4 regions of the Streptomyces sp. NPDC007088 genome follow, and region 3 is predicted to be linked to each of the others. Evidence: riboswitches for the same ligand, from Rfam matches in the RefSeq annotation. Region 3 holds a riboswitch; each other region holds the start of a gene.
The links. A riboswitch is a leader RNA that binds a small molecule or an ion and turns the genes downstream of it on or off. The one in region 3 is predicted to bind cyclic di-AMP.
Positions count from the first base shown of each region.

Region 1: linked by a shared signal. The riboswitch ahead of ACFYMP_RS28085 (transglycosylase SLT domain-containing protein) and the one ahead of ACFYMP_RS07685 (transglycosylase family protein) in region 3 are both predicted to bind cyclic di-AMP.
Region 2: linked by a shared signal. The riboswitch ahead of ACFYMP_RS24695 (M23 family metallopeptidase) and the one ahead of ACFYMP_RS07685 (transglycosylase family protein) in region 3 are both predicted to bind cyclic di-AMP.
Region 4: linked by a shared signal. The riboswitch ahead of ACFYMP_RS02695 (M23 family metallopeptidase) and the one ahead of ACFYMP_RS07685 (transglycosylase family protein) in region 3 are both predicted to bind cyclic di-AMP.

Region 1 is NZ_JBIAFO010000024.1:77,594-84,704, reverse strand. Features, by position in the region: gene ACFYMP_RS28100 (gas vesicle structural protein GvpA) at 1-196, opposite strand, end outside; gene ACFYMP_RS28095 (gas vesicle protein) at 276-587, opposite strand; gene ACFYMP_RS28090 (DUF1345 domain-containing protein) at 810-1,451, opposite strand; cyclic di-AMP (ydaO/yuaA leader) riboswitch at 2,466-2,651, shown strand; gene ACFYMP_RS28085 (transglycosylase SLT domain-containing protein) at 2,656-3,483, shown strand; gene ACFYMP_RS28080 (SDR family oxidoreductase) at 3,695-4,657, opposite strand; gene ACFYMP_RS28075 (SRPBCC family protein) at 4,845-5,354, shown strand; gene ACFYMP_RS28070 (phytoene desaturase family protein) at 5,452-7,068, shown strand.
Region 2 is NZ_JBIAFO010000017.1:131,036-138,146, forward strand. Features, by position in the region: tRNA gene ACFYMP_RS24685 (tRNA-Met) at 1-65, shown strand, start outside; gene ACFYMP_RS24690 (PP2C family protein-serine/threonine phosphatase) at 250-1,689, shown strand; cyclic di-AMP (ydaO/yuaA leader) riboswitch at 1,904-2,043, shown strand; gene ACFYMP_RS24695 (M23 family metallopeptidase) at 2,056-3,198, shown strand; gene ACFYMP_RS24700 (aldo/keto reductase) at 3,330-4,274, shown strand; gene ACFYMP_RS24705 (PrsW family intramembrane metalloprotease) at 4,335-5,681, opposite strand; gene trmB (tRNA (guanosine(46)-N7)-methyltransferase TrmB) at 5,886-6,785, opposite strand; gene lhgO (L-2-hydroxyglutarate oxidase) at 7,032-7,111, opposite strand, start outside.
Region 3 is NZ_JBIAFO010000003.1:456,800-463,910, forward strand. Features, by position in the region: gene ACFYMP_RS07665 (nucleoside triphosphate pyrophosphohydrolase) at 1-625, shown strand, start outside; partial or broken gene ACFYMP_RS07670 (Uma2 family endonuclease) at 616-951, opposite strand; gene ACFYMP_RS07675 (cytochrome P450) at 1,382-2,617, shown strand; gene ACFYMP_RS07680 (transglycosylase family protein) at 2,770-3,873, shown strand; cyclic di-AMP (ydaO/yuaA leader) riboswitch at 4,059-4,235, shown strand; gene ACFYMP_RS07685 (transglycosylase family protein) at 4,240-4,989, shown strand; gene eno (phosphopyruvate hydratase) at 5,364-6,650, shown strand; gene ACFYMP_RS07695 (septum formation initiator family protein) at 6,815-7,111, shown strand, end outside.
Region 4 is NZ_JBIAFO010000001.1:607,940-615,050, reverse strand. Features, by position in the region: gene ACFYMP_RS02705 (M16 family metallopeptidase) at 120-1,487, shown strand; gene ACFYMP_RS02700 (M16 family metallopeptidase) at 1,508-2,893, shown strand; cyclic di-AMP (ydaO/yuaA leader) riboswitch at 3,193-3,344, shown strand; gene ACFYMP_RS02695 (M23 family metallopeptidase) at 3,357-4,145, shown strand; gene ACFYMP_RS02690 (GntR family transcriptional regulator) at 4,350-5,027, shown strand; gene ACFYMP_RS02685 (hypothetical protein) at 5,444-5,746, shown strand; gene ACFYMP_RS02680 (N-6 DNA methylase) at 5,834-6,841, shown strand; gene ACFYMP_RS02675 (hypothetical protein) at 6,838-7,111, shown strand, end outside.

The sequences.
Region 1 (7,111 bases), on a different contig from region 3:
CGGCGAAGCGGAGGTAGGTGTCCACACTCGCGACGACGACGCGTACGTCGATCTTGAGTATCTCGATCCCCACGAGGGAAACGCGGACGAAGGCATCGATGACGAGCCCCCGGTCCAGGATCAGCTCAAGAACGTCGTAGAGATTTCCGGAGCCACCTCCGCTGCCGGATGCATTGCTCTGCTGTACGAGACTCATGGTCGACCTTCCTTCCGGTCAGTGATCGAGCGGCCTCACACGCTCGGTACGGACTTCTTTCTCGATATCCGGGCACGACTCAGCGGTCGACCTGTCCTCGCGCGTAGCGGCGCACCCGCTCGTAACCGATGAGCTGGCCCTGGCCGTCGAGGGAGACGTGGTAGGTGGCCATCACGCTCATGGTGTCCGGGATCTTCTCGATCTCCACCACCTCGACGTCCGCCATCCAGCCCTCGTCCGTGGCCTTCACGGAGGACACGGAGACAGCCTCGCGCTGGAGCAGCTCGGTGAGCTGGGCGGCAGCGCTGCGCATAGCGGTCGCGATGCTGACCCGCTCCGGCTTCTTCTCACCGCTGTCACCCTTGTTTTCGGTGTCCTCGCTTGTCGACATGTTCCCGCCCGTAGTGCGTCGTCAGAACTTCCTGCCGCGACCGTCGCGATCAGCGCGTTCGGCCGCTGGTTCGTGGTTGAACTGCGAGTGCCCTGGGCCACCGAACGTATGCATGAGGAGCCGTACGGCCTCGTGACCGGCGTCGCGGGGCCGGCAGGGGTGGTCCACGTGGCCGCCCGGACGGCGCCCGTCCTCCGGGGCCGGCGGGGGAGGGGACCGGGTTCAGCCGGTGACGATGCCGGTGACGAGGTTGATCGTGGTGGCCAGGACGCTCGTGCCGAACACGTAGGAGAGCAGGCAGTGCCGCAGGGCGATCGCGCGGACCCTGGAGCTGGAGACGGCGGTGTCCGAGACCTGATAGGTCATGCCCAGGTTGTAGCTGAAGTAGAGGAAGTCGCGGTACGTCGGCGGCTCCTGGGAGTTGAAGTCGATACCGTTCCCACCGCCCCCGGCGCCGTAGTAGGCGTACGCGTAGCGGGCGGAGTACATGAGGTGCAGCGCGGCCCAGGACGTGAACACCCCGCCCAGCGCCACCGCCGCCGCGGCGTTCCCCTTTCCCGACTTTCCGTCCAGCAGCAGCACCACGATGGCGATCAGTCCGCACAGGGCGGTCCCGACGACGACGCACTCCTCCAGCGCGGGCCGGAAGTCCTCACGGCTGGCGTTGCGGTGCGTGCCCTCGGCGTCCATCGGCCACAGCGTGAGCCAGCCGGCCAGGACGAAGACCAGTTCCGTCGTGGCGATCCCCGCGAGGACGCCGAACGCCGCGTCGACCAGTACGCCGACCAGGACGCCCGCCACCACTCCGAGGGCCGTCGCGCGCACCAGCCGGGCAACCGCGGACAGGGGCAGCCAGATACTCATGGCACGTGACCGTACGGCCCGGCGCGCGTGGCGCGGGGCCTCTGCGCAGCGCAGCGGTCGCCCTCCGGCCCCCGGGGGAGGAATCTTCACCCCGACGGGGCAAGCGACCGGATCCCGGCCTGTGCCGCTGCGCGCCGGGGGCCGGGTGTATACGTACGCGCACGGGTGGACGCCCCCCCCACCGGGTGCGGGCGTGCGATGGCCGAACCACCGGCGACACGAACGCACTTGGGCGCCAACAGACAGCCGTCCGGGTTTGGCGTTCCGTCATTGGCCGCACCCGGCAGGGAATTCCGCGCATTACCTCCCGGCCCGGTGCCGGTGCGCGGTGCGCGGTGTCGGTCTCGGTGTCGGTGTCGCAAGGGTGAATGCCGGGGGCTGAATGCCGATGACGAATTCATTGATCAATTCCATGGGGCAAAGGAGAGGGCGGGACCGCCGGGGAGAGGGGCGCCGTATCCGTTGGTAATCAGACCCTCACGCGATCATTGCCCCGGAGTCCTGGAGTCCCGGAGTCTGATCTCGACCGCCCGGCGTGATCTTTCGCTCCGCCCCGGCGATCTTCCCCGTAGCTCGCCGCCCCGTTTCCCCCGCGTGATCTTTCCCCGTCGGCCGCCTTTCCCGGCCGAATGGAGACGGGCCGGTCGGGGGCCGGAGGTGTCCTCCGCGTCCTTCAGTGCGTCCGGGGGCCGGTCCGGCGCCGAAACGGCCCGTTTGTCGCACCTTATGAGGCATTTGTGGCGATGTGCGCGCGCCGGTCCTCACCTACGTCGGGGTGGGATCGCCCCCTTCCGCGACAGAGCAAAACGCACTAATCGGACTCGGTGGCGAGGGTCACTTTCGCGTGAGGCGACTCCCGCGGGTGTGCGTCCATTCCTTTCCCTGCAAAGAAAGTTGACACCGCGAAGAAAGCAGGGGAACTCGCGGTCATCCCCGTTGATCATGTAAATGCTTTGTGATCAAGAATGCGAAGCTTGTCCGATCCGGCGCCTCTCGCTTAACGTCACGGTCCATCCGGGCAGAACGCCGAATCCTGCCGCTGTCCGGAAACCCGACCTATTCACGTACGGCAGGAGCGGGGGACCCAGGTAAGTCGCCGATCCGGATTCCGGAACGGCTCGGGGTGAAGTCGCGTTCATCGCGGCCAGGCATCTCCAGCCTGAACCCGACAGCTCACCTCGTAGGCGACGGAGAGGAACGCACCATGCCTGCACTGGGCAACAATCGTCGTCGCACGTCCCGGTCGCTGACCCGCGGACTGATCGCCGTGAGCACGGGGGGAGCCGCCCTGGCCCTTCCCCTGTTCGGCGCGAACATCGCCTCCGCCGCGCAGTCCCACCCGGCGGCCGAGCAGAAGGCCGCGGCCGGCGCCCCGGCCGCGGACACCGCCCCCGCCGCCTACTCCGTGGTCTCCGGGGACACCCTGGCCAAGATCGCCAGGAGCCACTCGGTCGAGGGTGGCTGGCACAAGCTGTACGAGGACAACCGCCAGGCCGTCGGCGACAACCCCGACCTGATCCACCCCGGCCTGAAGCTGACCGTCGGCGGCAAGGGCGAGGCCAAGGCGTCCGGCGCCTCGGCCGGGCGGACCGGCGCCGACCGCGCCGACCGCTCGCAGCGGACCAGCACCCCGCCCGCCGCCCCGGCGAAGGCCGCCACCGAGGCCGCCGCGAGCAAGACCGCGGCCCCCGCCGCGCAGCCCGCGACGTACACGAACGACCTCGACGGCTGGATCAAGCAGTCGCTGGCCATCATGGCCGAGCACGGCATCCCCGGCAGCTACGAGGGCATCCACCGCAACGTGATGCGTGAGTCCTCCGGCAACCCGACGATCGTCAACGACTGGGACTCCAACGCCGCCGCCGGCACCCCGTCGAAGGGGCTGCTCCAGGTCATCGACCCGACCTTCCAGGCGTACCACGTGCCCGGCACGTCCATGGACAGCTTCGACCCGGTCGCCAACATCACCGCCGCGTGCAACTACGCCGCGCACGTCTACGGCTCGATCGACAACGTGAACGGTCCGTACTGAGGCCGGACGTCCCCGGACGCGCACGGATGACGGGTGGGGGAGGAGCCGGCGGGCTCCTCCCCCACCCGTCACTGCCGCGCCGGGCGTGAGGCACCGGACGGAACAAGGCCGGCGGACCTCGCGCGGGGCGCTCCGGCCGCCCCCGGAAAGCTCCGTCCGCTGGGCACACCGGTGAGCGGGGCCTGCCGGCGGAACGCCCGAGCGCCGCCGCTCAGCCGGTGGGCCCGCGGTCACGGTCGCTCCCGGAACCGGGGGACCGGCCACGCCCGCACCCACGGCCGTGACCTCCGGCCTCGTCGGCGCGCCCGGCCGCCGCCGCTACCCCGCCCTCCCCCAGAGGACCGCTCGCCGCGGCGCCCCCTTCCCGCTCCAGGTGCCGCATCAGCCACCGGGAACGAAGGGTCACCAGTGGCGGCAGCCAGGCACGGGCGAGCCGGACTCCGCGCACCCACTGCTGGGCGTCGACCGTGGCGGCACGGCGTTCGACCCCGCGCACCAGACGCTCCGCGACCACAGGGGCCGCGTAGGTCCGGGAGGCGGGCCACGGCAGCGCGGACCGCAGCGCGCGCAGGGCACGGGTGGAGTCGCCCGCCCGGATCATCTCCGTGTCGGCCCAGCTCAGATACGCCACCCCCACTCCCACACCCCGGTGCGCCACCTCGGCCCGCAACACCTGGGCGAAGGTCTCGGCGCCCGCCTTCGAGGTGCAGTACGCGCTCATGAGGGGGGCCGGTGCGAGCGCCGCGAGGGAGGACACCTGGAGGTAGTACCCCCGGGTGCGCAGCAGATCGGGCAGGAAGACCCGTGCCGTCACGGCACTGCCCACCACGTTCACCTCGACGACCCGTCGCCACTCGTCCGGATCGGAGTCCACGAACGGGCCGGTCTCCGCGATGCCCGCGTTGCCCACCACCACCGAGGGAGAGCCGAAGCGGGACCGCACGAGCGCGGCCGTCCGCTCCATCGCCCCGGCGTCGCTCACGTCCACCACCCACCAGTGCGCGGACCCCTCAGGAAGCGCGGCAGCCGTCCGCGCCAGCTCCTTCGCCTCCAGCCCCAGCAGCGCCACCCGGGCGCCGCGCCGCACCAGCGCCCCCGCCATCCCGGCGCCGAGGCCGCGAGCGGCCCCGGTCACCACCGCCGTACGGCCGTCCAGCGAACGCGCGACAGACATGGCACCTCCACACGACGCGACAGGTGGCCCCCACGCCCCAAGGATGCCCGTCGCCAAGGCCGACTGCCTCACGGCGGGCGGCCACCGGTACCGGGACGGCCGCCGTCCCCGCGCGGGCGAGCGCCCCGGGGCCTAGCGTGGGACGCGCGGCGGGCAGAAAGCGGCAATCGGACGGTGGAGGGACCCCATGGCCGTACGGCACCGGTTGATCAGGAAGCCTCCCTGGGACGTCTGGGCGGTCCTGTCCGACGTGGAACGCTACGGGGACTGGGTCGTCGGAACCGCGCGGGTCGAGCCGGAGGAAGGGCGCTGGCCCGAGCTGGACGCCGTGGTGCGCTACGCGATCAGAATCGGGCCGCTCACGCTGCGCAACCAGACCGTCGTCCGTCGCAGCGAGCCACCCCGCGTCCTCGAACTGGAGGCCGAGAGCGGGCCTTTGGGAACGGCGAGAATCGCGCTGGAACTGCGGCCCTGGGGCGAGGACACGCTGATCGTCCTCGATGAGCACCCGCTGCGCGGCGCCGGAGGTCTCCTGCACAACGGTGTCCTGGAGGCCGCGCAACAGGTGCGGCACCGCGCGATGCTGCGCCGCCTCGCCCGGCTGTGCGAACAGGACGAGACCCCGGCCCGCACCGCTGCGGGCCGGGGGAGACAGCGACCAGGACCCGGCGCGGCCCGGCCGCGCCCAGAGGCGTGACGCCGGACGTATGGCGTCAGCCGTCCGATCCGGGTGGTCCACGCGCCCCGGAACCTGAGTCCGGGTGCCGCGCCACCCGCCGAGCCGGGAGTGCGCCATGCCGGACGCAGTGGTGATCGGGGCGGGCCCCAACGGTCTGGTGGCCGCCAATCTGCTGGCCGACGCCGGCTGGTCGGTGGAGGTCCTGGAGGCCCAGGACCAGCCCGGGGGAGCCGTCCGGCACGACCGGGGCGTCGACCCCGAGTTCGTCAGCGACCTCTTCAGCACCTTCTACCCCCTCGCGGCGGCCTCCCCCGTCATCGCAGGCCTGCGCCTGGAGCGGGAGGGGCTGCGCTGGAGCCACGCCCCGAAGGTCCTCGCCCATCCGCTGCGGGACGGACGCTGCGCGGTGCTCAGCCGCGACCCGCAGGAGACGGCCGCGAGCCTGGACACCTTCGCCCCCGGGGACGGGGCCGCGTGGGAGGAACTGCGGACGGTGTGGGAGACGCTGCGGCCCGGCGTCGTCGACGCCCTGTTCACCCCCTTCCCGCCGGTCCGCGCCGTGGCCCGGCTCGCGCTGCGGCTGCGCGCGGCGGGCGGGCTGCGCCTGGCCAGGACCATGGTGCTGCCGGTACGGCGGCTGGGCGAGGAGGAGTTCCGCGGCGAGGGCGGCGGGCTGCTGCTCGCGGGCAACGCCCTGCACGCCGACCTCGCACCGGAAGCGGCGGGCAGCGGCGGCTTCGGCTGGCTCATGTCGATGCTCGGCCAGACCTACGGGTTCCCCGTCCCCACCGGCGGCTCCGGGGCGCTCACCGCCGCCCTCGTCCGCCGGCTGGCGCGACGCGGCGGGAGCGTCCGCTGCGGGGAACGGGTCACCGAGGTCCTCGTCCGGGGCGGCCGGGCCGTCGGCGTCCGCACCTCGGGCGGCGAGGAGGTGCCGGCCCGCAGAGCGGTACTGGCCGACGTGTCCGCGCCCGACCTGTACGGCTCCCTCGTGGCCGGGCACCACCTCCCCGGGCGGCTGCTCGCCGACCTCAGGCGCTTCCAGTGGGACTTCGCCACCTTCAAGGTCGACTGGGCGCTCAACGGGCCCGTGCCCTGGTCCTGTCCGCAGGCCGCGCAGGCGGGGACCGTCCATCTCGCCGAGGGCGTGGACGGCCTCACCCGCTTCGCCGCGCAGATCGCCATGGGCCAAGTCCCCGACGAGCCCTTCACCCTCTTCGGCCAGATGACCACCACCGATCCCTCCCGCTCGCCCCTGGGCACCGAGTCGGCCTGGGCCTATACGCACGTACCGCACCGGGTGCGGGGCGACGCGGGAGACGAAGGGCTGACCGGCACCTGGGACGCCCGGGAGCAGGAGGTGATGGCGGACCGCGTCGAGGCGCAGGTCGAGCGCTACGCCCCCGGCTTCCGCGCCCTCGTCAGGGCGCGGCGCGTCCTGGCCCCGACGACGCTGGAGAACCTGGACGCCAACCTCCGGGGCGGCGCCATCAACGGCGGCACCACGGCCATGCACCAGCAGCTCTTCTTCCGCCCCACCCCCGGTACCGGCCGCCCCGAGACCCCCGTTCCCGGGCTCTACCTCGCCTCCGCCTCCGCTCACCCCGGCGGTGGGGTGCACGGCGCCCCCGGGGCCAACGCGGCACGGTCCGCCCTGCGCGACCGGCGCTCCGGCGCCCTGTCCCACCTCCAGAACCGCCTGACCCACCGCGACCGCGGAGGACGGCGCTGAACGTCCGTGGCCGCCCGTCGAAGCACGTCGGAGGAAGGCGAGG
Region 2 (7,111 bases), on a different contig from region 3:
GAGCAGCTCGGTAGCTCGCTGGGCTCATAACCCAGAGGTCGCAGGTTCAAATCCTGTCCCCGCTACTAAAACCGGAAGCCCGGTGCATTCGTGCACCGGGCTTCCGGCGTTTTCGTGTGTCCCCGTCGGCTCTCCCGGGGGCGGTACCCGCTCGGCCGCCCCCAAGTAGCCGGAGCCGCTCCTGGGGGGAAACGTGAGGAGAGCACGGAAACGGCAGGAGCGGGGCGCAGAGCGGGCGGGAGGCGAGCCGTGGGGACGCGAAAGCCCGACGAACACGGCGCTCCCGAGGAGCGCGGCGCCCCCGGCACGGGCGGTGCGGACCGCGTTCCCGGCGAGTACGGCGCCGTCGGCGGCCGGGACGGGCCCGGCCAGGACGCCGGGTCCTTCGCCGGGGCGGAGGGGGGCGGTGCCTCCTCCGGTCCTGCCGACGACGACCCCCGCACCGACTACAAGCCGGTCCCGCCGCCGCCCCCGCTCGTCCTGGGCGGGCGCGGCAGGCGGGACCGGTGGGCGCGGGCCGTCGTGCGCGCGCTCCCGCCCCTGCTGCTCGCCGCCGGTTTCGTCTTCGGGCTGACGGCGCCGCCCACCTACTTCGCCGCCCCCTTCTTCACGGCCGCCCCGTTGATCGCCGCGCCCTTCTCGGGGCTCGTGGTCACCGTGGGGACCGGGGTGGCGGGGCTCGTGCTCGCGACGGTCCTGCACCTCGCCCAGCACAACCTCTCGACCGCGGCGTTCGTGATGGAACTGATCACGGTGGCCGTCGTGTGTCTCCTGGCCGCGCTGATCAATCTGGTGATCCGGCACGGCGGCCGTCAGCTCGCCTCCGTGCAGCACGTCGCCGAGGCGGCGCAGCGCGCCGTGCTGCCGGTGCCGCCCGGCCGGATCGGCGGCTTCGACATCGCCGCGCAGTACGAGGCCGCCGAGGCCGACGCGTTCATCGGGGGCGACCTCTACGCCGTGCAGGACTCCCCGCACGGCGTGCGCATGGTCCTCGGCGACGTGCGCGGCAAGGGGCTCGGCGCGGTCGAGGCCGTGTCCGTGGTGATCGGCGCGTTCCGGGAGGCCGCCGAGCAGGAGTCCACCATCGAGGGGGTGGCCGCCCGGCTGGAGCGGGCGCTCGCCCGGGAGGGGGCGCGGCGCCGCGCGCTCGACGCCTTCGAGGGGTTCACGACCGCCGTGCTCGTCGAGATCCCGCACGGCGGCGGCGTCCTGCGCGTCGTCAACCGCGGGCACACCGAACCGCTCCTGCTGCACCACGACGGCCGGGTCCTGGTCCTCTCGCCCGGCGAGCACGCCCTGCCGCTCGGCATGGGGGAGCTGGGCACCTGGCCCGACCGCGCCGAGGAGACGGAGTACCCGCCGGGCGCGATGCTGCTGCTCTACACCGACGGGCTGTCCGAGGCGCGCGACACCCGGGGCCGCTTCTACGATCCCGTCGAGCGGCTGCGCGGACGCGTCTTCGAGCATCCCGCGGCCCTGCTCAGGACCCTCACGCGCGAGGTGCGCGACCACACCGGCGGCGCCACGACCGACGACATGGCGCTGCTCGCCGTACGCCGTCCGCGCTCCGGGGCCGCCGCGGTCGCTCCGGAGCGCCTTCGGGAGGAGAGCGCCGACGCCGCACAGCACCCGGGACCGGACGGCCGGCATGGTCCGCACGGATCGTCCGAGGGTGGTCACCGAGGGTGAGAAGGTGGACGCGCTTCCATAACAACTGACGCACCGTCAGTTTTCCGCCCCCTCCGGATGGGCGGTCAACTCGTCCGGATCGGATGCCCCATGTCCGTTTAAGCCCAGGCCGGAGCCCGTAATGATCAACGGGAACGGCTTGGAATCCACGCCTCGTGTCTATTAACGTTCGATAACGCAGCGCGGTCGTCCCAGCCGTCAACAGCGACGGCTCCGCGCGCACGCGCCGAATCCCGCGAGGGAACCGGGGAACCAACTTCCTGGGGTGAATCGGACATCGCGTCCTGGTGTCCGTAGGAGACCTTCCTGCTCCGAACCCGTCAGCTAACCCGGTAGGCGAGAAGGAAGGAAAGGAGTGCCGCCCTCGTGGCGTCCAACCCGCCTGCCCCCGCTCCCACCGGGTCCGCCCCCACCTCCTTCTACGACTCCGGGAGAGCCCACGGCCCCGGCCCCGACGGGGGCTCCGGCCCCCGCCCGGTGCCCGAGCCCGGCACCGGGGAGTGGAACCCGACCGAGGAGACCGTCGTCCCGGTGCGCGGCCGGCACCGCGTCGCCAGGCAGCGCGGCGGTCTCGCGCGCAGCTCGACGGTCCTCGGAGTCGGCGTCCTCGCGGCCGTCGGCGCCGGCGGTATCGCCACCGCGCAGGAGAAGCCGAAGGTCCAGCTGTCGCTTCCCGAGTCCTTCCCGAAGCTCAAGGACGTCAAGGACGCCCTGCCGGAGGCCAGGTCGCTGCCCGGAGTCGGCACGCTGATCGACGACGTCGCGGGCGAGGACGGCGACGCCCCCGCCCAGCTCGCGGCCAACCCCGCCGCCTCCCCGCTCACCAGCGCCGGAGTCACCCAGGCCGATCTCGACCAGGGCACCACCGACGCCGGTGAGGCCCTGCGCGCCCGCATCCTCACCCAGGCCGAGACCCAGGCCGACAGCGCCGACCGGAGCGCTCAGCGGGCCGCGGAGGCCGCCGCCGCGCGGGCCGCGGCCGAGCACGCCGCCACCGAGCAGAAGAAGGCCGAGACCGCGCGGAAGAAGGCACAGGCCGAGGCCAGGGCGAAGGCGGAGGCCGAAGCGAAGGCCAAGGCCGAGGAGGAACGGCTCGCGCGGCTCGCCAGGAGCTACACGCTGCCCGTCGCCTCCTACACCCTCACCTCGCACTTCGGCGACGGCGGCTCCATGTGGTCCTCCGGCCACCACACCGGGCTCGACTTCGCCGCGCCGACCGGGACCCCGCTCAAGGCGGTCCACTCGGCGACCGTCAAGGAGGCCGGCTGGTCCGGCGCCTACGGCTACCGCACCGTCCTCGAACTCGACGACGGCACCGAGCTCTGGTACTGCCACCAGTCCTCGATCTCGGTGAGCGCGGGCCAGCAGGTCACCACCGGCGACGTCATCGGCCGCGTCGGCGCGACCGGGAACGTCACGGGGCCCCACCTGCACCTGGAGGTCCACCCGGGCGGCGGCGCCGCGATCGACCCGATGGGCTGGCTCCGCAGCAGGGGGCAGAACCCCTGATCCGGCGCCGCCCCGCACGCCGGGTACCGCCTGTCCCGCCGGGCCCCGGTCCGCGCGCGAGAGGCGGTGGGCGGCGTACGGGGCGGCGGTATCCGGAATAAGCGATGCCGTTCCCGGCGTTGAGAGCGCACATGACCTCCACGCGCACACTCGGCTCCTCCGGCATCGACGTCTTCCCGCTGTCCCTGGGCGGCAACGTGTTCGGCTGGTCCGCGGACCGGGAGCAGTCCTTCGCGGTGCTGGACGCCTACGCCGCGGCCGGCGGCAACTTCGTCGACACCGCCGACGCCTACTCGCACTGGGTCCCGGGCAACAAGGGCGGCGAGTCCGAGACGATCATCGGGGAGTGGACGCGGGCCCGCTCCAACCGCTCCGACGTCGTCATCGCCACCAAGGTCGGCTCCCACCCCGACTTCAAGGGGCTGTCCCCCGCCACCGTCAAGGCGGGCGCGGACGCCTCCCTGCGCCGGCTGGGCACCGACTACATCGACCTCTACTACACGCACTTCGACGACACCTCCGTCGAGGTCGGCGAGATCATCACCGCCCTCGACGAACTCGTGAGGGCCGGCAAGGTCCGGGCGATCGCCGCGTCCAACATCTCGCCCGAGCGTCTCCAGGAGTCCCTGGACTTCTCCGACCGCGAGGGCCTGGCCAAGTACGTCGCGCTCCAGCCGCACTACAACCTCGTCTCGCGCGACACCTACGAGGGCGCCCTCCAGGACGTCGCCTCGCGCGCCGGACTCGCGACCGTCCCCTACTTCGCGCTCGCCTCCGGCTTCCTCACCGGCAAGTACCGCCCGGGGACCAGCGTGGAGAGCGTGCGCGCCGAGGGCGCCGCGAAGCACCTGGAGACCGAGCGCGGGCAGAAGGTCCTCACCGCCCTCGACGAGGTCGCCCAGGCGCACGGCGCCGAGGTGGCGACCGTGGCCCTGGCCTGGCTCGCCGCCCAGCCCACCGTGGCCGCGCCGATCGCCAGCGCGCGCACCCCCGAGCAGCTCAAGGCGCTCGTCGCCGTCGCCGGCCTGGAACTGACCGAGGACGAGCTGAGCCGCCTCACCACCGCCTCCGCCTGAGGCGGCGGCGCGGCCCCGCGACCGGCCCCCCGCACCACCCGGCCCGCCCCGGCCGACGTCCTACGTCTGGCCGGTGGCGGGCCGCGGCGCGTCCGGGGGCGGGGGCGGGTTCGCGGCGTAGGGGTTTGCCTCGCCGTACCGCGCGGGCTCCCCGTACGGCGAGGGGGACGCGTTCCCGTGGGGCGCGGGGCCGTGCCCGTGGCCCTGCCCGTACCCGTACCCGTGCGCCGTCGCCGGGGTGTTCCAGGCCGCGGGGACCGGCAGGTGCCGGTGGGAGCGGGGCGGGGCGACGCGCCACGTGTAGGCGAAGGCGGGACCGGCGAGGTCGCGCCCCTCGGCCAGCGCGTCCAGCAGCTCCCGCTCGCGCCGCGTGAACTCCCCTCCGGCGGGGCCGCCCGCCGCCTGCTCCACGGCGGCCTGCCGGCGCAGCAGGGCGAGGGTCGTCGCGGTGGCGGCGTAGCGGCGTACGGTCCGTACGTCGTGCCGGTCGCCGTGGTACGCGGCCCACTCGGCGGCGATCCGGCGCGAGCGCGTCGAGGCGAGCGCGGGCGGCTCCAGCGGGAGGAACCAGCCGCCCGCGACGTAGGGCGCCAGTTCCTCGCGGACCGCGCGCAGGTCCCGGTGGCGGTGCCACAGCACGAGCCACGTGAGCAGGCCGAGCGCCGGGACCATGACCGTGCCGTAGACCAGCGGGAAGCCGTCCGGGCCGAAGGACGGCGAGAGGTTCCACGTCGCGTGCAGCGCCATCGCGAGCAGCAGTCCCGCGAGCGGCAGCAGGACCCGGGGCGCGCGCCGCCGCTCCGGGCGCAGCGCCGCGAGGCCGAAGCCCGCCCCCGTCAGGCACGTGAACAGGGGGTGCGCGAACGGCGACATGACGGCGCGGACGAAGAAGGTCGCGAGGGTCACCGAACCGAGGCCGTGCCGGCCCTCGACGTGGTCGGTGCCGAAGGCGTTGCCGAGGTACAGGATGTTCTCGGTGAAGGCGAAGCCGGCCGCGGTGACCCCGGCGTACACGACGGCGTCCACGACGCCCATGATCTGCCGTCGGCGGAAGAGGACCACGAGCAGGACGGCGGCGGCCTTCGCGCTCTCCTCCACGATCGGGGCGACGACGGTCGCGCCCAGCGTGTTCGCGTGCGCGCGGTCCGCCGTCGCCGTCTCGATCCAGCGCGTCGCGAAACCGTTCGCGACGATCGCGATGAGCGCCGCCGCGCAGGCGCCCCAGGCGAACGCGAAGACCTGGCCGCGCCGGCGCCCCGGACGCACCCGGCCCAGCAGCCGGAAGACGAGGATCAGCGCGGGCACGGGCAGCACCGCGAGGCCCAGGCCCACGAAGAAGCCCCGGGTGCCCGTCTGCTGCCGCACCAGCGCGAGGATCACCAGACCCGACACGGCGAGCAGCAGCACGAGCGCCCCCGCCTTCACCGCGCGCCGCTGCCACCAGCGCGGACGCCAGGGCGCGGGAGCCGGTCCCCCGGGGCCGGGGGCCGCGGCTCGCGGCGCCGCCGGGTACGGGGCGCCGGGCGGTCCCCCGGGGCCCCGCCGCCGCGGCCACCGCGGCCCGGGGTCACGCTCCCCCGGACGCGGAGAACTGTGGGTCACACGGCGACCCTAACCAGCCTCCGCGCGGACCGGGTCCGGCACCGGGGCGTCGTTGCGGCGGAACAGCAGGTCGCGCACGACGTGGCCCTTCGCGAGGCCCTGGCCCTCGAAGCGGGTACGGGGGCGGAACGCGGGACGCGGCGCCCAGCCGCCGTCCGGGGCGGTGTTGTCGAAGGCGGGGTGCGCGGACAGCACCTCCAGCATGTGCTCGGCGTACGGCTCCCAGTCGGTCGCGCAGTGCAGGACGGCGCCGGGCGCCATGCGGTGGGCGGCCAGGTCGAGGAAGGCGGGCTGGATCAGCCGCCGCTTGTGGTGGCGCGCCTTCGGCCACGGGTCGGGGAAGTACACCCGCACCCCGTGCAGGGCGCCGGGGGCGAGCATGTCGCGCAGCAGGATCACGGCGTCGCCGTTGGCCACCCGCAGGTTCTCCACCCCGGCCCGCTCGGCGAGGCCCAGCAGGTGCCCCTGGCCCGGGGTGTGCACGTCGACCGCGAGGATGCCGGTGCCGGGGTCGGCGGCCGCCATCCGCGCCGTCGTCTCGCCCATGCCGAAACCGATCTCCAGGACGACGGGGAGCGGACCGAACAGCGCCTCCAGGTCCAGGACGCCCGAGCCGTCCACCTCCAGGCCCCAGCGGGACCACAGGCGGCGCAGGGCGTCCTCCTGCGAGGCGGTGACCCGGCTGCGCCGGGGCTGGAAGCTCCGGATGCGCCGCTCGCTGTGCGAACGGGCCGGATCGGCGGCCGGGCCCGCACCCTCCACGAACATCCGGCCCTGGCCGCGCGAACGCCGCACCGCGGGCCCGGACTCCGGCCCGGCGGTTTCGGCGGAACCGGTCGGCTCGGCGGAACCGGTGGACGGGGCGTGCCGGGCGGACTCGGCCGATCCGGGCAGGGACGCCGCGGGCACGGACGCCGCGGCGACGGCCGACACCGGGGCGGGGCCGCTCGCGGCGTCGGGGGCGGGCACGGCCGGGGGGCCGCTCGGGCTGCTGGGGCTGGTGCTGGCGTACTCGGACACAATGCCGTCGATTCTACGGAACCGGACGGGGGCCACCGGAAACCCGCCGCCCCACTCCCCTCGGTCTCCGCCCCGCCGCTCCTCGGTCTCCGGCCCGCTCCCCGTCGGCCTCCGGCCCGCTCCCGGGCCGAGGGCTCAGCGCCCCACCGGTATCCGCTCCGGCGCGGTGCCCAGCAGGTTCAGGGCGCGGCGGGCGATCTCGCGGCCGATGGGCA
Region 3 (7,111 bases):
GCCGGGCGCGCGCCTGCTCGACCTCGTGCAGGTCATGGACCGTATCCGCGCCGAGTGCCCGTGGTCGAGCCTCCAGACCCACGAGGGCCTCGCCCCGTACGCGCTGGAGGAGGTCTTCGAGCTCGTCGAGGCGATCGAGACGGGGGACCGCGCCGAACTGCGCGAGGAACTCGGCGACGTCCTGCTCCAGGTCGTCTTCCACTCCCGGATCGCGGAGGAGGACGCGGAGGAGCCCTTCTCCGTGGACGACGTCGCCGGCGCCATCGTCGACAAGCTCGTCCACCGCCACCCGCACGTCTTCGGCGAGGAGCGCGCCGAGACCCCCGAGGACGTCCGCGCCCTGTGGCTGCGCAGGAAGGCCGAGGAGAAGGGCCGCACCTCGGTCACCGAGGGCGTACCGCTGGGCCAGCCCGCCCTGTCCCTCGCCGCGAAACTCCACTCCCGCGCCCGCACGGCGGCCCTCGACGTGGACCTGCCCACCGGCCCCGGCGGCGGTATCGGCTACGAACTGCTCGCCCTCGCCGCGAAGGCCCAGGCCGAGGGCGTCGACCCGGAGGCCGCCCTGCGCGGCGCGGCACGCGCGTACCGGGACGCGATCCTGGCGGCGGAGGGCCGTCAGGGCTGAGGGGGGCGGCGCAGAGAAAGGTCGATGTCGAGCGCGACGGGTACGGGAACCCGCAGCCGGTCGTGGTGGATTCCGGTCAGGGCGTAGACGCCCGTGGCCGGGTCCGCCTCGTGGACGTAGACGACGGGGCGGCCATCGACTCCCTCTACCCGCCAGAAGTGCCTGATGCCCGCTGCCGCGTACTTGCGTGGCTTGATCCGCCGATCCCGCTCTGCCGATTCCGCCGAGACGACTTCGACGGCGAGCAGGATGTCGGCGGGTTCGTGGAAAGTCTGAGCGGGGCCCGTACGGGCAGCCCAGGGGACGAGCATCAGGCCGGGCTCCGGCCGGTTGTCTCTGTCGAGTTACAGGTCGTCCGGTACTTGGTCGAACAGCGCGTTTTCCAGCAGCCGTAGCACGGCCATGTGGAAATCGGTCTGCGGACGGAGTATGGCCGTACTCAAGAGCCTACCTGGGGCATATGCCGCAAGTATATACGAAAGAGTGAAAGCCGCGCACGGGAGTCCACGCCGCCGGGCCCGCACGGACGGAGGCAGCGCCGAAGGAGCCCCCCGCCCGGCCCGGTACCGTCGACCGGTGACCGAGAACGCCCCCGCCACCCCGGACGGCCCCGCCACCCCGGACGGCCCCGCCGCCACGGACGGCCCCGCCGCCACGGACGGCCCCGCCGCCACGGACGGCCCCGCCGCCACGGACGCCCCGGACGGCCCCACCGCCCCCGCCTGCCCCCTCGCGGTACCCGGCCCGACCCCGCCGCTGTTCAGCCGGGAGTTCGCCGCCGACCCCTATCCCGCGTACGCCTGGCTGCGCGAGCACGCGCCGGTGCGCTGGACCCGGCTGCCCAGCGGGGTCGAGGCGTGGCTCGTCACCCGGTACGCCGAGGCCCGGCAGGCCCTCGCCGAGCCCCTGCTGTCCAAGAACCCGGCGCACCACGCCGAGTCCGCCCACGCCAAGGGCAAGACCGGCATCCCGGGCGAGCGCAAGGCCGAACTCATGACGCACCTGCTCAACATCGACCCGCCCGACCACACCCGGCTGCGCCGCCTCGTGTCGAAGGCGTTCACCCCGCGCCGGGTCGCCGCTTTCGAGCCTCGGGTACGCGAACTGACCGACGCCCTCGTCGACGGGTTCGCGGAGAGGGGGGAGGCGGACCTCATCCACGAGTTCGCCTTCCCGCTCCCCATCTACGCCATCTGCGACCTGCTCGGCGTCCCGCGCGAGGACCAGGACGACTTCCGCGACTGGGCGGGCATGATGATCCGGCACGGCGGCGGACCGCGCGGGGGAGTGGGCCGGGCCGTCAGGAAGATGCGCGGCTACCTCGCCGAACTCATCCACCGCAAACGCCTCGACCCCGGCGACGACCTCATCTCCGACCTCGTCCGCGCCTCCGACGACGGGGAGCACCTGACGGAGAACGAGGCCGCCGCGATGGCCTTCATCCTCCTGTTCGCCGGCTTCGAGACGACCGTGAACCTCGTGGGGAACGGCGTACTGGCCCTGCTCGGGCACCCGGAGGAACGCGCCCGCCTCCAGGCGTCCCTGGCCGCCGGGGACCGGGGACTGCTCGCGACCGGCGTCGAGGAACTGCTGCGCTGGGACGGCCCGGTGGAACTGGCCACCTGGCGGTACGCGACCGCGCCACTGCGCGTCGGCGAGCAGGACATCGCGCCCGGGGACCCCGTACTCGTGGTGCTCGCGGCGGCCGACCGCGACCCGGAGCGCTTCACCGCGCCCGACACGCTCGACCTCGCGCGCCGCGACAACCAGCACCTCGGTTACGGCCACGGCATCCACTACTGCCTCGGCGCGCCGCTGGCCCGCCTCGAAGGGCGGACCGCGCTGGAGCGGCTGCTGACCCGCCTTCCGGACCTCGCGCTGGACGCCGAACCCGAGGAGCTGCGCTGGCGCGGCGGCCTCATCATGCGGGGGCTGCGCACCCTGCCCGTCCGCTTCACTCCCGTCACTCCTGCCCCGGACGGCGGCGCGTAATACCCCACTTACCCGTGATGTGGCAGCTCGTGCGACCTGAACCGACGTCAAAAATGTGATGTTCGTGTGATCAGGGCTGCATCGACTTGTGACAGGCATTCGAATCCGGCTACGTTCACGTCCGATCCAGCTGTCACGCGAAAGGCAACCGCATGCTCTCCGGGAACGGCCGTCACCGACGCCCCCGCCAGGCCCCGGCCCTTGTCGTCGCGGCAGGAGTGACCGGCTCGGCCATCGCCATCCCGCTGCTCGGCGCGACCGGCGCCAGCGCGGACCAGGGCCCTTGGGACCGCCTCGTCGAATGCGAGACCGGCGGCTCGTGGAGCGCCGACAGCGGCAACGGCTACTACGGCGGCCTCCAGCTCTCCGACGACGAGTGGGAGGCGAACGGCGGTCTCGACCTCGCCCCGCGCGCCGACATGGCCACGCGCGCCCAGCAGATCCTCGTCGGTCAGCGCATCCTCGCCGCCCAGGGCCCGTCCGCCTGGCCCGGTTGCGCTGTCGGAGCGGGCCTGACCCGTGAGGACGGCGGCACCGACGACGCGGCGGGCGCGGGTGTCGGCGACACCTCGACCGTCCCCGCCTCGCCCTCCGCGCAGCCCTCGGACTCCGGGGACCCCGCGAAGAAGGCGGAGTCCGGCAAGACCGACGAGTCCCCCGAAGCGGAGAAGTCCGACAAGGAGGACAAGGGCGCCAAGGACGCCAAGGGTGACGAGAGCGCCGAGGTGCCGAAGTCGCCCGAGAAGACCTCGAAGCACGCCAAGCCGGGCACCTCGGACGAAACGTCCGCACCGGACGCCGAGTCAAGTGCCTCCCCCTCCGCGAAGGAGGAAGGGGGCGACGCCTCCGGCAAGCCCTCCGGCCGCCACGCCAAGAAGGACACCCAAAGCCCCTCCGGCGAGCCCTCCTCGCGCGAGGAGGAGGACGGCGCGTCGCCCGTCTCCGGCGACGCGACGGACCGGGAGCCGGGCGACGCGGACACCCAGGACCCGGCCGCCGCCGGAGTGGACCGTTCCCCGGCCGGCGAACTCCACGCCTCGCGGGGAGAAAACGGGCAGAGGTCGGCGAACGGCGCCACCAAGGACAAGACGTACACGGTGCGTTCGGGCGACAGTCTCTGGGCCATCGCGGACGCCCACGAGCTCCCCGAGGGCTGGACCGCGCTGTACGAGGAGAACAAGAAGGTCGTCGGGGCCGACCCCGACCTCATCCTCCCTGGCCAGAGCCTGGATCTTGGTGTGGATTCGGGTCAATAACCGGACAAGAGGGTGTCAGGGTTCGAGCCCCTTTGTCCGGTTGAGGGCAAGTGAGACATGAGTCTCAACAGCCCTGATCGTCTTTGAAGTTCCGGTTGTTTCTTGCTTAACGTCGTCTCCGCTCCCCACCGGGAGCCCCCATGGCCGTCACGCCGAATCCTGCCGGCGACCGTGCGGGACAGTCGTCGCGTCGAGCGCCGAAGGCAGGAGCGGGGGACCCAAGGTTTGCGCCCCGCGTGCCGTCCGGAGAGATCCGGGCGGTGCGCGGGGCTCGGGGTGAAGTCGTGCGCAAGGTCGCACGGCCGGGCAACTCACGGGCCCGAACCCGACAGCTCACCTCGTAGGCGTCGGTGAGGAGACCTCTTCATGCTGTTTTCCAGCAAGGGCAACAAGCACCGTCGTTCTTCCAGGGCCACCCGGGTCGTCGCCCTCGCGGGTGTCACCGGCGCCGCCATCGCCGTCCCGCTGATGGCCTCAGGCACCGCCTCCGCCGCCTCCGTCTCGACCTGGGACAAGGTCGCCCAGTGCGAGTCCGGCGGCAACTGGTCCATCAACACCGGCAACGGTTACTACGGTGGCCTCCAGTTCAACCAGTCCTCCTGGGCCGCCGCCGGCGGCACCCAGTACGCCCCGCGCGCCGACCTGGCCACCAAGGGCCAGCAGATAGCCACCGCCGAGAAGCTCCTCGCCATGCAGGGACCGGGCGCCTGGTCCTGCGCCGGCGCCGGCGGCCTCACCAACGACGGTGTGGACCCGGGCGTCAGCACCGGCGGCTCCTCCTCCGGCCAGCAGTCCCAGCAGGCCGCCCCGCAGCACACCGACGGCCAGGCCGCCTCGCGCGGCCAGCAGCGCCAGGCGGCCCCGCAGCCCAAGGCCGCGCCGAAGCCCGCCCCGAAGGCCGCGCCCAAGTCCACGACCGGCACGGTCACGACCGACACCGGCAAGATCGTCCCCAAGGGCGACGGCGAGTACAAGGTCGTCACCGGCGACACGCTGAGCGAGATCGCGCAGAAGCACCACGTCTCCGGCGGCTGGTCCAAGCTGTTCCAGCTCAACGACGACATCGTCAAGAACGCCGACCTGATCTACCCGGGCCAGCAGCTCCACCTGAGCTGACCCGGCCGGCGGGCCCCGCGCCCGCCGCTCCCCGGCCCACCCCCAGGGCCCCGGCCCCACAGGGCCACCCGGCCCCTCGGGGCCGCCCCGCCCCGGCCCGCGTCCCCCGCGCGTGCCGGGGCGGGGTCCGTTCCGGCCGCCCGGCTCGTCCGTGCGCCGCCCCGCTCAACGGCGGGCTCATGTGTCACGGCGGACGGCTCAGATGCTCACCCGCCCCGGCGGCGACGCGCCGGATATGCGCCCGATGTCCCTTGCGTCCGGTCGTTTCGTCTTAGCGGGCGGGCTTCGGGGGGCCTCGGGTCCCGAGCCGGTTAGGCTCATGTCGCAAGGTGCTCACGCACCCCGCACTTCCTGCTTCACATCCCACGAAGGAGATGCTCGTGCCGTCCATCGACGTCGTCGTAGCCCGGGAAATCCTGGACTCCCGAGGCAACCCCACGGTCGAGGTCGAGGTCGGCCTCGACGACGGGAGCACGGGCCGCGCTGCCGTGCCCTCCGGCGCCTCCACCGGGGCCTTCGAGGCCCTCGAACTGCGTGACGGAGACGCGAACCGCTACGGCGGCAAGGGCGTCGAGAAGGCCGTGCTGGCCGTCATCGAGCAGATCGGCCCGGAGCTGGTGGGCTACGACGCCACCGAGCAGCGGCTGATCGACCAGGCGATGTTCGACCTGGACGCCACCCCGGACAAGTCCTCGCTCGGCGCCAACGCCATCCTCGGCGTCTCCCTCGCCGTCGCGCACGCCGCCTCCGAGGCCAGCGACCTGCCGCTCTTCCGCTACCTGGGCGGCCCCAACGCGCACCTGCTCCCGGTGCCGATGATGAACATCCTGAACGGCGGCTCGCACGCCGACTCCAACGTGGACATCCAGGAGTTCATGATCGCGCCGATCGGCGCCGAGTCCTTCTCCGAGGCCGTCCGCTGGGGCTCCGAGGTCTACCACACCCTCAAGAAGGTCCTGAAGCAGCGCGGGCTGTCCACGGGCCTCGGCGACGAGGGCGGCTTCGCCCCGAGCCTGGAGTCCAACCGCGCCGCCCTCGACCTCATCCTCGAAGCGATCAAGGAAGCCGGCTACGTGCCCGGCCGCGACATCGCGCTCGCCCTGGACGTCGCCGCCTCCGAGTTCTACAAGGACGGCAAGTACCTGTTCGAGGGCAAGGAGCGTTCGGCCGCCGAGATGACCGAGTACTACGAGGAGCTCGTCTCCGCGTACCCGCTCGTGTCCATCGAGGACCCGCTGTACGAGGACGACTGGGCCGGCTGGAAGACCATCACCGACAAGCTCGGCGACAAGGTCCAGCTCGTCGGTGACGACCTGTTCGTCACCAACCCGGAGCGTCTGGCGCGCGGTATCGAGGAGGGCTCCGCGAACGCCCTGCTCGTCAAGGTCAACCAGATCGGCTCGCTGACCGAGACCCTGGACGCCGTGGAGCTGGCCCAGCGCAACGGCTTCAAGTGCATGATGTCGCACCGCTCCGGCGAGACCGAGGACGTCACGATCGCCGACCTCGCCGTCGCCGTGAACTGCGGCCAGATCAAGTCCGGCGCCCCGGCCCGCACCGACCGCGTCGCCAAGTACAACCAGCTCCTGCGCATCGAGGAGATCCTCGACGACGCCGCCGTGTACGCGGGCCGCTCCGCGTTCCCGCGCTTCAAGGGCTGAGCCCCCGGGCCCCCGCGCCCGCGCGATGTCCGTCGGCACCCGGCTGACGGCCCGCCCCGGGGCGCACGGCCTCCGTACGTCCCCGCACCCGGTCCCGTACCGTGTGCGGGGACGTACGCGTGTTCAGGACGTCCGCGCGTTTCACGGGTGCACGGGGAGGCACGATGCCAGCGAGGGACCACCGGGACCGGTTCTCCACGGCCACCCGGCTGCGGGCACTCGGCGAGCAGACCGCCGCGCGCGTCTACCGCTCCCAGTCCCGCCGCCAGGCCCGCCGCTCCCGGCTGACCGGGCGCGCCGCCCTCCTCGTCCTCGTCCTGTGCACGCTGGTCGTCGCGCTCGCCTACCCGATGCGCCAGTACGTCTCGCAGCGCAACGAGATCGCCGACATGCGCGAGCAACTGCGCGAGCACCGCGCGAACGTGGAGCGGCTGCGCGACGAGAAGGCCCGCTGGGAGGAC
Region 4 (7,111 bases), on a different contig from region 3:
GTTGCATACAGTGACAGCACGAATCGACGGACAACCACCGACGGACATCACCGGTCGCCCCCGCCGGCGGCGCGCGACAGCCGGCGGGGGGTCCGGTGAGCGAAGGGACGTACATGCCCATGGGTCACACGGCCACCGACCGGGCCGGCTCCGGCGGCCTCACAGCGACCGAGCACCGGTTGGCCAACGGCCTGCGGGTGGTGCTCTCCGAGGACCATCTGACCCCGGTCGCCGCGGTCTGCCTCTGGTACGACGTGGGCTCGCGCCACGAGGTGAAGGGCCGCACCGGCCTCGCCCACCTCTTCGAGCACCTCATGTTCCAGGGCTCCGCCCAGGTCAAGGGCAACGGGCACTTCGAACTCGTCCAGGGCGCCGGCGGCTCCCTGAACGGCACGACGAGCTTCGAGCGCACCAACTACTTCGAGACGATGCCCTCCAACCAGCTGGAACTGGCCCTGTGGCTCGAGGCCGACCGCATGGGCTCCCTGCTCACCGCGCTCGACCTGGAGTCCCTGGACAACCAGCGGGCGGTCGTGAAGAACGAGCGCCGTCAGCGGTACGACAACGTGCCCTACGGCACCGCCTTCGAGAAGCTCACCGCGCTCTCCTACCCCGAGGGCCACCCCTACCACCACACCCCCATCGGCTCGATGGCCGACCTGGACGCCGCGACCCTGGAGGACGCCCGCGCCTTCTTCCGCACGTACTACGCGCCGAACAACGCGGTCCTCTCCGTCGTCGGCGACATCGACCCCGAGCAGACGCTGGCCTGGGTCGAGAAGTACTTCGGTTCCATCCCCTCCCACGACGGCAAGCAGCCCCCGCGGGACGGCTCGCTGCCCGAGGTGATCGGCCGGGAACTGCGCGAGGTCGTCCGCGAGGAGGTGCCCGCCCGTGCCCTCATGGCGGCCTACCGCCTGCCCGAGGACGGCGGCCGCGCCGCCGACGCCGCCGACGTCGCGCTCACCGTGCTCGGCGGCGGTGAGTCCTCGCGGCTCTACAACCGCCTGGTGCGCCGCGACCGTTCGGCCGTCGCCGCCGGGTTCGGCATGCTGCGGCTGGCCGGCGCCCCCTCGCTGGGCTGGCTCGACGTCAAGACCTCCGCCGAGGTCGAGATCCCCACGATCGAGGCGGCCGTCGACGAGGAGCTGGCCCGCTTCGCCGCGGAGGGCCCGACCGCCGAGGAGATGGAGCGCGCCCAGGCCCAGCTGGAGCGCGAGTGGCTCGACCGGCTCGGCACCGTGGCCGGCCGCGCCGACGAACTGTGCCGCTACGCCGTCCTGTTCGGCGACCCGCAGCTCGCGCTGACCGCCGTCGGGCGGGTCCTCGACATCACCGCCGACGAGGTCCGCGAGATCGCCGCGGCCCGCCTGCGGCCCGACAACCGCGCCGTCCTCGTCTACGAGCCCACCGCCCCCGAGGGCGACCCCGCCGCGCGGGACGAAGCCGCGGACACCGACCAGGACGAGGAGGCGGCACAGAAGTGAGCGACGCCGTACAGAGCACCATGGAGTTCCACCCGCGGCCCCAGCCCGGCACCGCGAAGCCCTGGGCCTTCCCCGCACCCGAGCGCGGCACCCTGCCCAACGGGCTCACCGTGCTGCGCTGCGACCGCCCCGGACAGCAGATCGTCGCCGTGGAGGTCCTGCTCGACGCCCCGCTGGACGCCGAGCCGGCCGGTCTCGACGGGGTCGCCACCATCATGGCCCGCGCCTTCACCGAGGGCACCGACAAGCACTCCGCCGAGGAGTACGCGGCCGAACTGGAGCGCTGCGGGGCGACCCTCGACGCCCACGCCGACCACCCCGGCGTCCGCATCTCGCTGGAGGTCCCGGTCTCCCGGCTGCCCAAGGCGCTCGGCCTGCTCGCCGACGCCCTGCGCTCCCCGGCCTTCGCCGACGCCGAGATCGAGCGGCTCGTGGCCAACCGTCTCGACGAGATCCCGCACGAGGCGGCGAACCCGGCGCGGCGCGCGGCGAAGGAGCTGTCGAAGCGGCTCTTCCCCGCCGACAGCCGGATGTCCCGCCCCCGCCAGGGCACCGAGGAGACGGTCGCCGCGATCGACTCCTCGGCCGTCCGCGCGCTGTACGAACGGCATGTCCGCCCGGCCACCTCGACCGCCGTCGTGGTCGGCGACCTCACGGGTGTGGACCTCGACGCCCTGCTCGCCGAGACCCTCGGCGCGTGGACCGGGAACACCGCCGAGCCCCTGCCCGTGCCGCCGATCACCGCCGACGACACCGGCCGCGTCTACATCGTCGACCGTCCCGGCTCCGTGCAGACCCAGCTGCTCATCGGCCGGATCGGCGCCGACCGGCACGACCGGGTCTGGCCCGCGCAGGTCCTCGGCACCTACTGCCTGGGCGGCACCCTGACCTCGCGTCTGGACCGGGTCCTGCGCGAGGAGAAGGGGTACACCTACGGGGTGCGCGCCTTCGGCCAGGTGCTGCGCTCGGCCGCTCCGGCCGCGGGCAGCCCGGTCGCGCCCGGCGCCGCGATGCTCGCCATCAGCGGCTCGGTGGACACCGAGTCCACCGGCCCCGCGCTGGAGGACCTGTGGAACGTCCTGCGGGTGCTCGCCGCGGAGGGGCTGACCGACGCCGAGCGGGAGACCGCCGAGCAGAACCTCGTGGGCGTCGCCCCGCTCAAGTACGAGACGGCCGCCGCCGTCGCGGGCACCCTCGCCGATCAGGTGGAGCAGCAACTGCCCGACGACTTCCAGGCCCAGCTGTACCGCCGGCTGGCCGAGACCGGCACCGTCGAGGCCACCGCCGCCGTGGTCAGCGCCTTCCCGGTCGACCACCTCGTGACGGTCCTGGTCGGGGACGCCGCGCAGATCGCCGAACCGGTCCGCGCCCTCGGTATCGGCGAGGTCACCGTCGTCGAGGGCTGAGGCCCGCCCGGCACGACGCGGTCCGCTGACGCGGACTCAGGGCCCCGGTGTCCTTCCCGGAGAGGGAGGGCGCCGGGGCCCCGCCGTGTCCGTGACACTCCGTCCGGCGCGGGCGTTCCCTTTCGTCCTGTGCCGGAGGCTCTTCCGCCGCCTCCTGCCCCCATGTCCCGAATGCCGCATGACGCCCTGTCTGTGCTGTGGCGTGCGCTACAAACCACCGGTTCCGTTTGTTGCGGCCCTGATGTCCCGTTTAGCGTCGGTCCGGCTGTTCGTCAGGCACCCGTCGCACCAGCGGCACCGGGCAGTCATCGCCGAGTCCCGAGGCGCGAGCCGAGGGAGCCGGGGACCCAGGTTCCACTGGGGTGAATCGGCCACCGCCCGGCGGTGGCCGTAGGAGACCTTCCTGCTCCGAACCCGTCAGCTAACCCGGTAGGCGAGAGGGAAGGAAAGGACCATCCACTCCATGGCGTTCACGCGCCCCTCCGGCAAGCACCGTCGTCCCAGCCGCGGGAGCAGGGCCGGTGCCCGCGCCGCCTCGGTCGCCGCGCTCACCACGACCGGCGTCGTCGGCGGTCTCGCCGCCTCCGCTTTCGCCGCCGAGGCCCCCGCCGTCCACGACACCGGGCTGACCCGGGCGATCACCCTCGACGACAGTCTCGCCGAGGAGATCGCCACCCAGGCCGCCCTCCAGCACGCCGCCGCCGAACAGGCCGAGGCCCAGGAGAAAGCGGCCGCGCAGGCCAAGAAGGACGCCGAGGAGGCCAAGCGCAAGGCCGAGGCCAAGGCCAAGCGGGAGCGGGAGGCCAAGGAACGCGCCGCCCGTGCCGCCGAGCGTGAGCGCCTCAACGCCTTCGTCGCCCCGGTCGACGGCTCGTACGTGTCCACCGGCTACCAGGCCGGCAGCTCGCTGTGGGCCTCCGGCAGCCACACCGGTATCGACTTCCACGCGGCGAGCGGCACCAGCGTGCACGCCGTGGGCGCGGGCACCGTCGTCGCGGTCGACTGGGGCGGCGCCTACGGCAACGAGGTCGTCCTGCGCATGCAGGACGGCACCTACACCCAGTACGGGCACCTGACCTCCGCGACCGTCTCCGTCGGGCAGAGCGTCAGCGCCGGACAGCAGATCGCGATCTCCGGCTCGACGGGCAACTCGACCGGGCCGCATCTGCACTTCGAGGCCCGTACCGGCCCCGACTACGGCTCCGACATGGACCCCGTCGCCTACCTCCGCGCCCACGGCGTCCACGTCTGAGACGCGGCGTCCCCTCGCGCCGCTCCGCTTGCCCGCAAGGCCCCCGGTCACCCCGGGGGCCTTGCGCGTGTGCGGGGTGGCTTTCCGGCCAAAAGATATCCATGGAATGCCGTCTCCCATCGGAAATTCACGCCTGTTCTAATAGAGTCACTGAACGGGCGTCAATCGACGGCGTTTCGCGGGGATTAAAGCGGAGGTCGGTCCATGAGCATTCCGGCGCACTCGGTATGCACCGCCATCCGGGACGACATCGTCTCCGGTGTGTACGAGCGCGGCAGCCGGCTCACCGAGGAATTGCTCGCCCGCCGGTACGGCGTCTCGCGCGTCCCGGTGCGGGAGTCGCTGCGCACCCTGGAGGCCGAGGGGTTCGTCGTGACGCGCAGGCACGCGGGCGCGCACGTGGCCGAGCCCTCCGAGCAGGAGGCCGTCGACCTGCTGGAGATGCGGCTGCTGCTGGAACCGCTGTGCGCGGCCCGCGCCGCCCAGCGCCGCACCGACGCCCACCTCAAGGTGCTGCGCGGGCTGGTCAGACTCGGCCAGGAGCGGGCCCGGCGCGGCCAGGACGAGGACCTGCGGTCCCTGGGCGGCTGGTTCCACGAGACCCTCGTGCAGTCCTCCGGCAGTGAGGCGCTCACCACGCTGCTGACCCAGCTACGGCACAAGATCGTCTGGATGTGGACCGTCGACTCCCCGGCGCGGCCGCAGGAGTCCTGGGCCGAGCACGGCGCGATCGTCGACGCGGTGGCCCGCGGGGACGCCGAGCGGGCCAGGACGCTGACCGCGCAGCACGGTGAACGGGCCCGGCAGGCTCACCGGCTGCGCGGCACGGAGCGTGTGAGGTCTTCGCAACATGCCGTAAACACGGTGGGCGGCCGACATTAACAATTGCGCCGTATACAAAGGTGGGTAATGCGGGGGTCTCTTTGTCGTGCCCGTAATTCCGGGGCCGAATGCGAAGGGCTCCCGGCGACCCCTGCGCGTTTTCCGGACTTCTCGTCCGAGGTGGTGTCCCTCTGCGACCGAATTCTTACGGAAAACGTTCTGCCGCCGCACGGGAGACGCCGGGGGGGGGGGGGGGGGGGCCCGCGGGCCCCCCCCCCCCCGCCGCGGCGGGGGCCCCCCCCCCCCCCCCACCGGGGGGGGGGGGGGGCGCGGCGCCCGGGCGGGGGGGCGGGGCACCCGCCCGGCCCCCCCCCCCCCCGCCCCCCCCGGGCCCCCGCCCCCCCCCCCGCCCCCCCCCCCGGGGCCCGGGCCGCGGGGGGGGCGGGCCACGGCCCCACCTGAAAGGCGCCACCCTCATGAAGCTCCCCGTAGACGACGTCACGCTCGCGTCCTGGTCCACGCTCCTCGGCCTCACCGACAAGCAGACCGCCGCGACCCTCGAAGACATCGAGAAGACCCTCCGCCAGGGGTACGAGTACCGCCCCGACGAGCTGCGCGACGCCACCTTCGACCAGCTCATAAGCGACATGGACAAGGACGAGGCCGCCCTGATGTTCCTCATCAGCGGACTGCGCCAGGCCGGATACCCCAACGCGGCCTACGACATCGAGGTACGCGGCATCTTCGCCACGCTCAGCTCCCTCCAGCACACCGGCTGACCTTCCCCTCACACCCGCTCACCGCCCCGGCCGCGCACCGCGCACCGGGGCGGTCCCATGCGCGCCCGCAGAAAGGATTCCGCCGTCGTGAGCGACGACTTCCTGCCCCGTGCCGCGGCCCCGACCGCCGCACGGCCCGCCCCCTCGTGGGCGAAGAAGCCCCCGCCCAAGTCCAAGACCCGCACCACCGGCAAGATCACAGCCCGCCGCTACGCCGCCCCGCGCGACCCGCACGAGCACGCCCGGAAGATCGCCGAGAACGTCCTCGACGCCTGGTATCAGTCCTTCGGCGGCAGCAGCATCGACGTCCCCCTGGGCACCGTCGCCGGGCTCTCCCTGCTGCGCAACCTCCCCGGACTCGCGGACTGGGTGCTCAACCTCGCGCCCGAAGACCTCCCGCAGCTCCTCAAGGAGATCTACCTCGGCCACTGGATCAACCGACCCGACCTCATCAACCGCGCGATACGCCTGCACGACTGGGCCTGGAACCCCGAGCCCGACAAGCAGCAGCTCCGCGCCGTCCACGCCGTCACCCGCGCCGCCATCAACACCGGCCTGATGGACCTCACCGGCCACGACGACGTCTGGCGACGCTCCGAAGCCGACGTCCTCAGCCCCCTGCTCACCGGCCTCCGGCACAAGAGCGACAAGAAGTGGCGCGGCGAGTACCACACGCCGGCGTGCATCACCGACCTGATGGCCAACATCACCGTCGACAAGGACTTCGCGAAGCCGGGCATGTCCTTCCGCGAACCCGCCATCGGCTCGGGCACGATGTTCCGCTCCGTCGCCGTCCGACTGCGCGACCTCGGCCTCGACCCGCACGACTTCCACTGGTACGGCAACGACATCGACGCGCTGTCGGCCGGATGCGCCGCCGTGAACGCGATCATCTGGGACCTCGGTCCGCGCTGCCTCATCGGCTGCGCCGACTCGCTCGCGCCGGAAGACGACTACGCCAAGACCCGCGCCGAAGCCCTCGAAGCCTTCGAGGAGCGCGATCGGCACCTAGAAGCCGCCCACTCGCTCGCCGCGGTCCGCCGCGCCTTCGACCTGGTCGACGAGCTGATGCCCAGCAAAGAGCCCGTCGCGTGACCGGCACCTTCGACCGCCCCGGCACCACGCCCGTCGTACGCCGCCGACGCCCGGCCTTCGCCGCGCCCCGCGACGAGATCGACGTACCGCCCATCGACCAGATCGCCCCGCCCCTCGACCCGCCCTGGCGCAAGGAGGACACCGACACCCCCGACCGCAAAGCCCTCTACCTCCACCCCGACGGTCACAGCGTCGGCCTGCGCATCCAGTCCCGCGGCTTCGCCATCCAGACCTGGATCACCGCAGGCCCCGACCTGCCCCCGCTCCCCG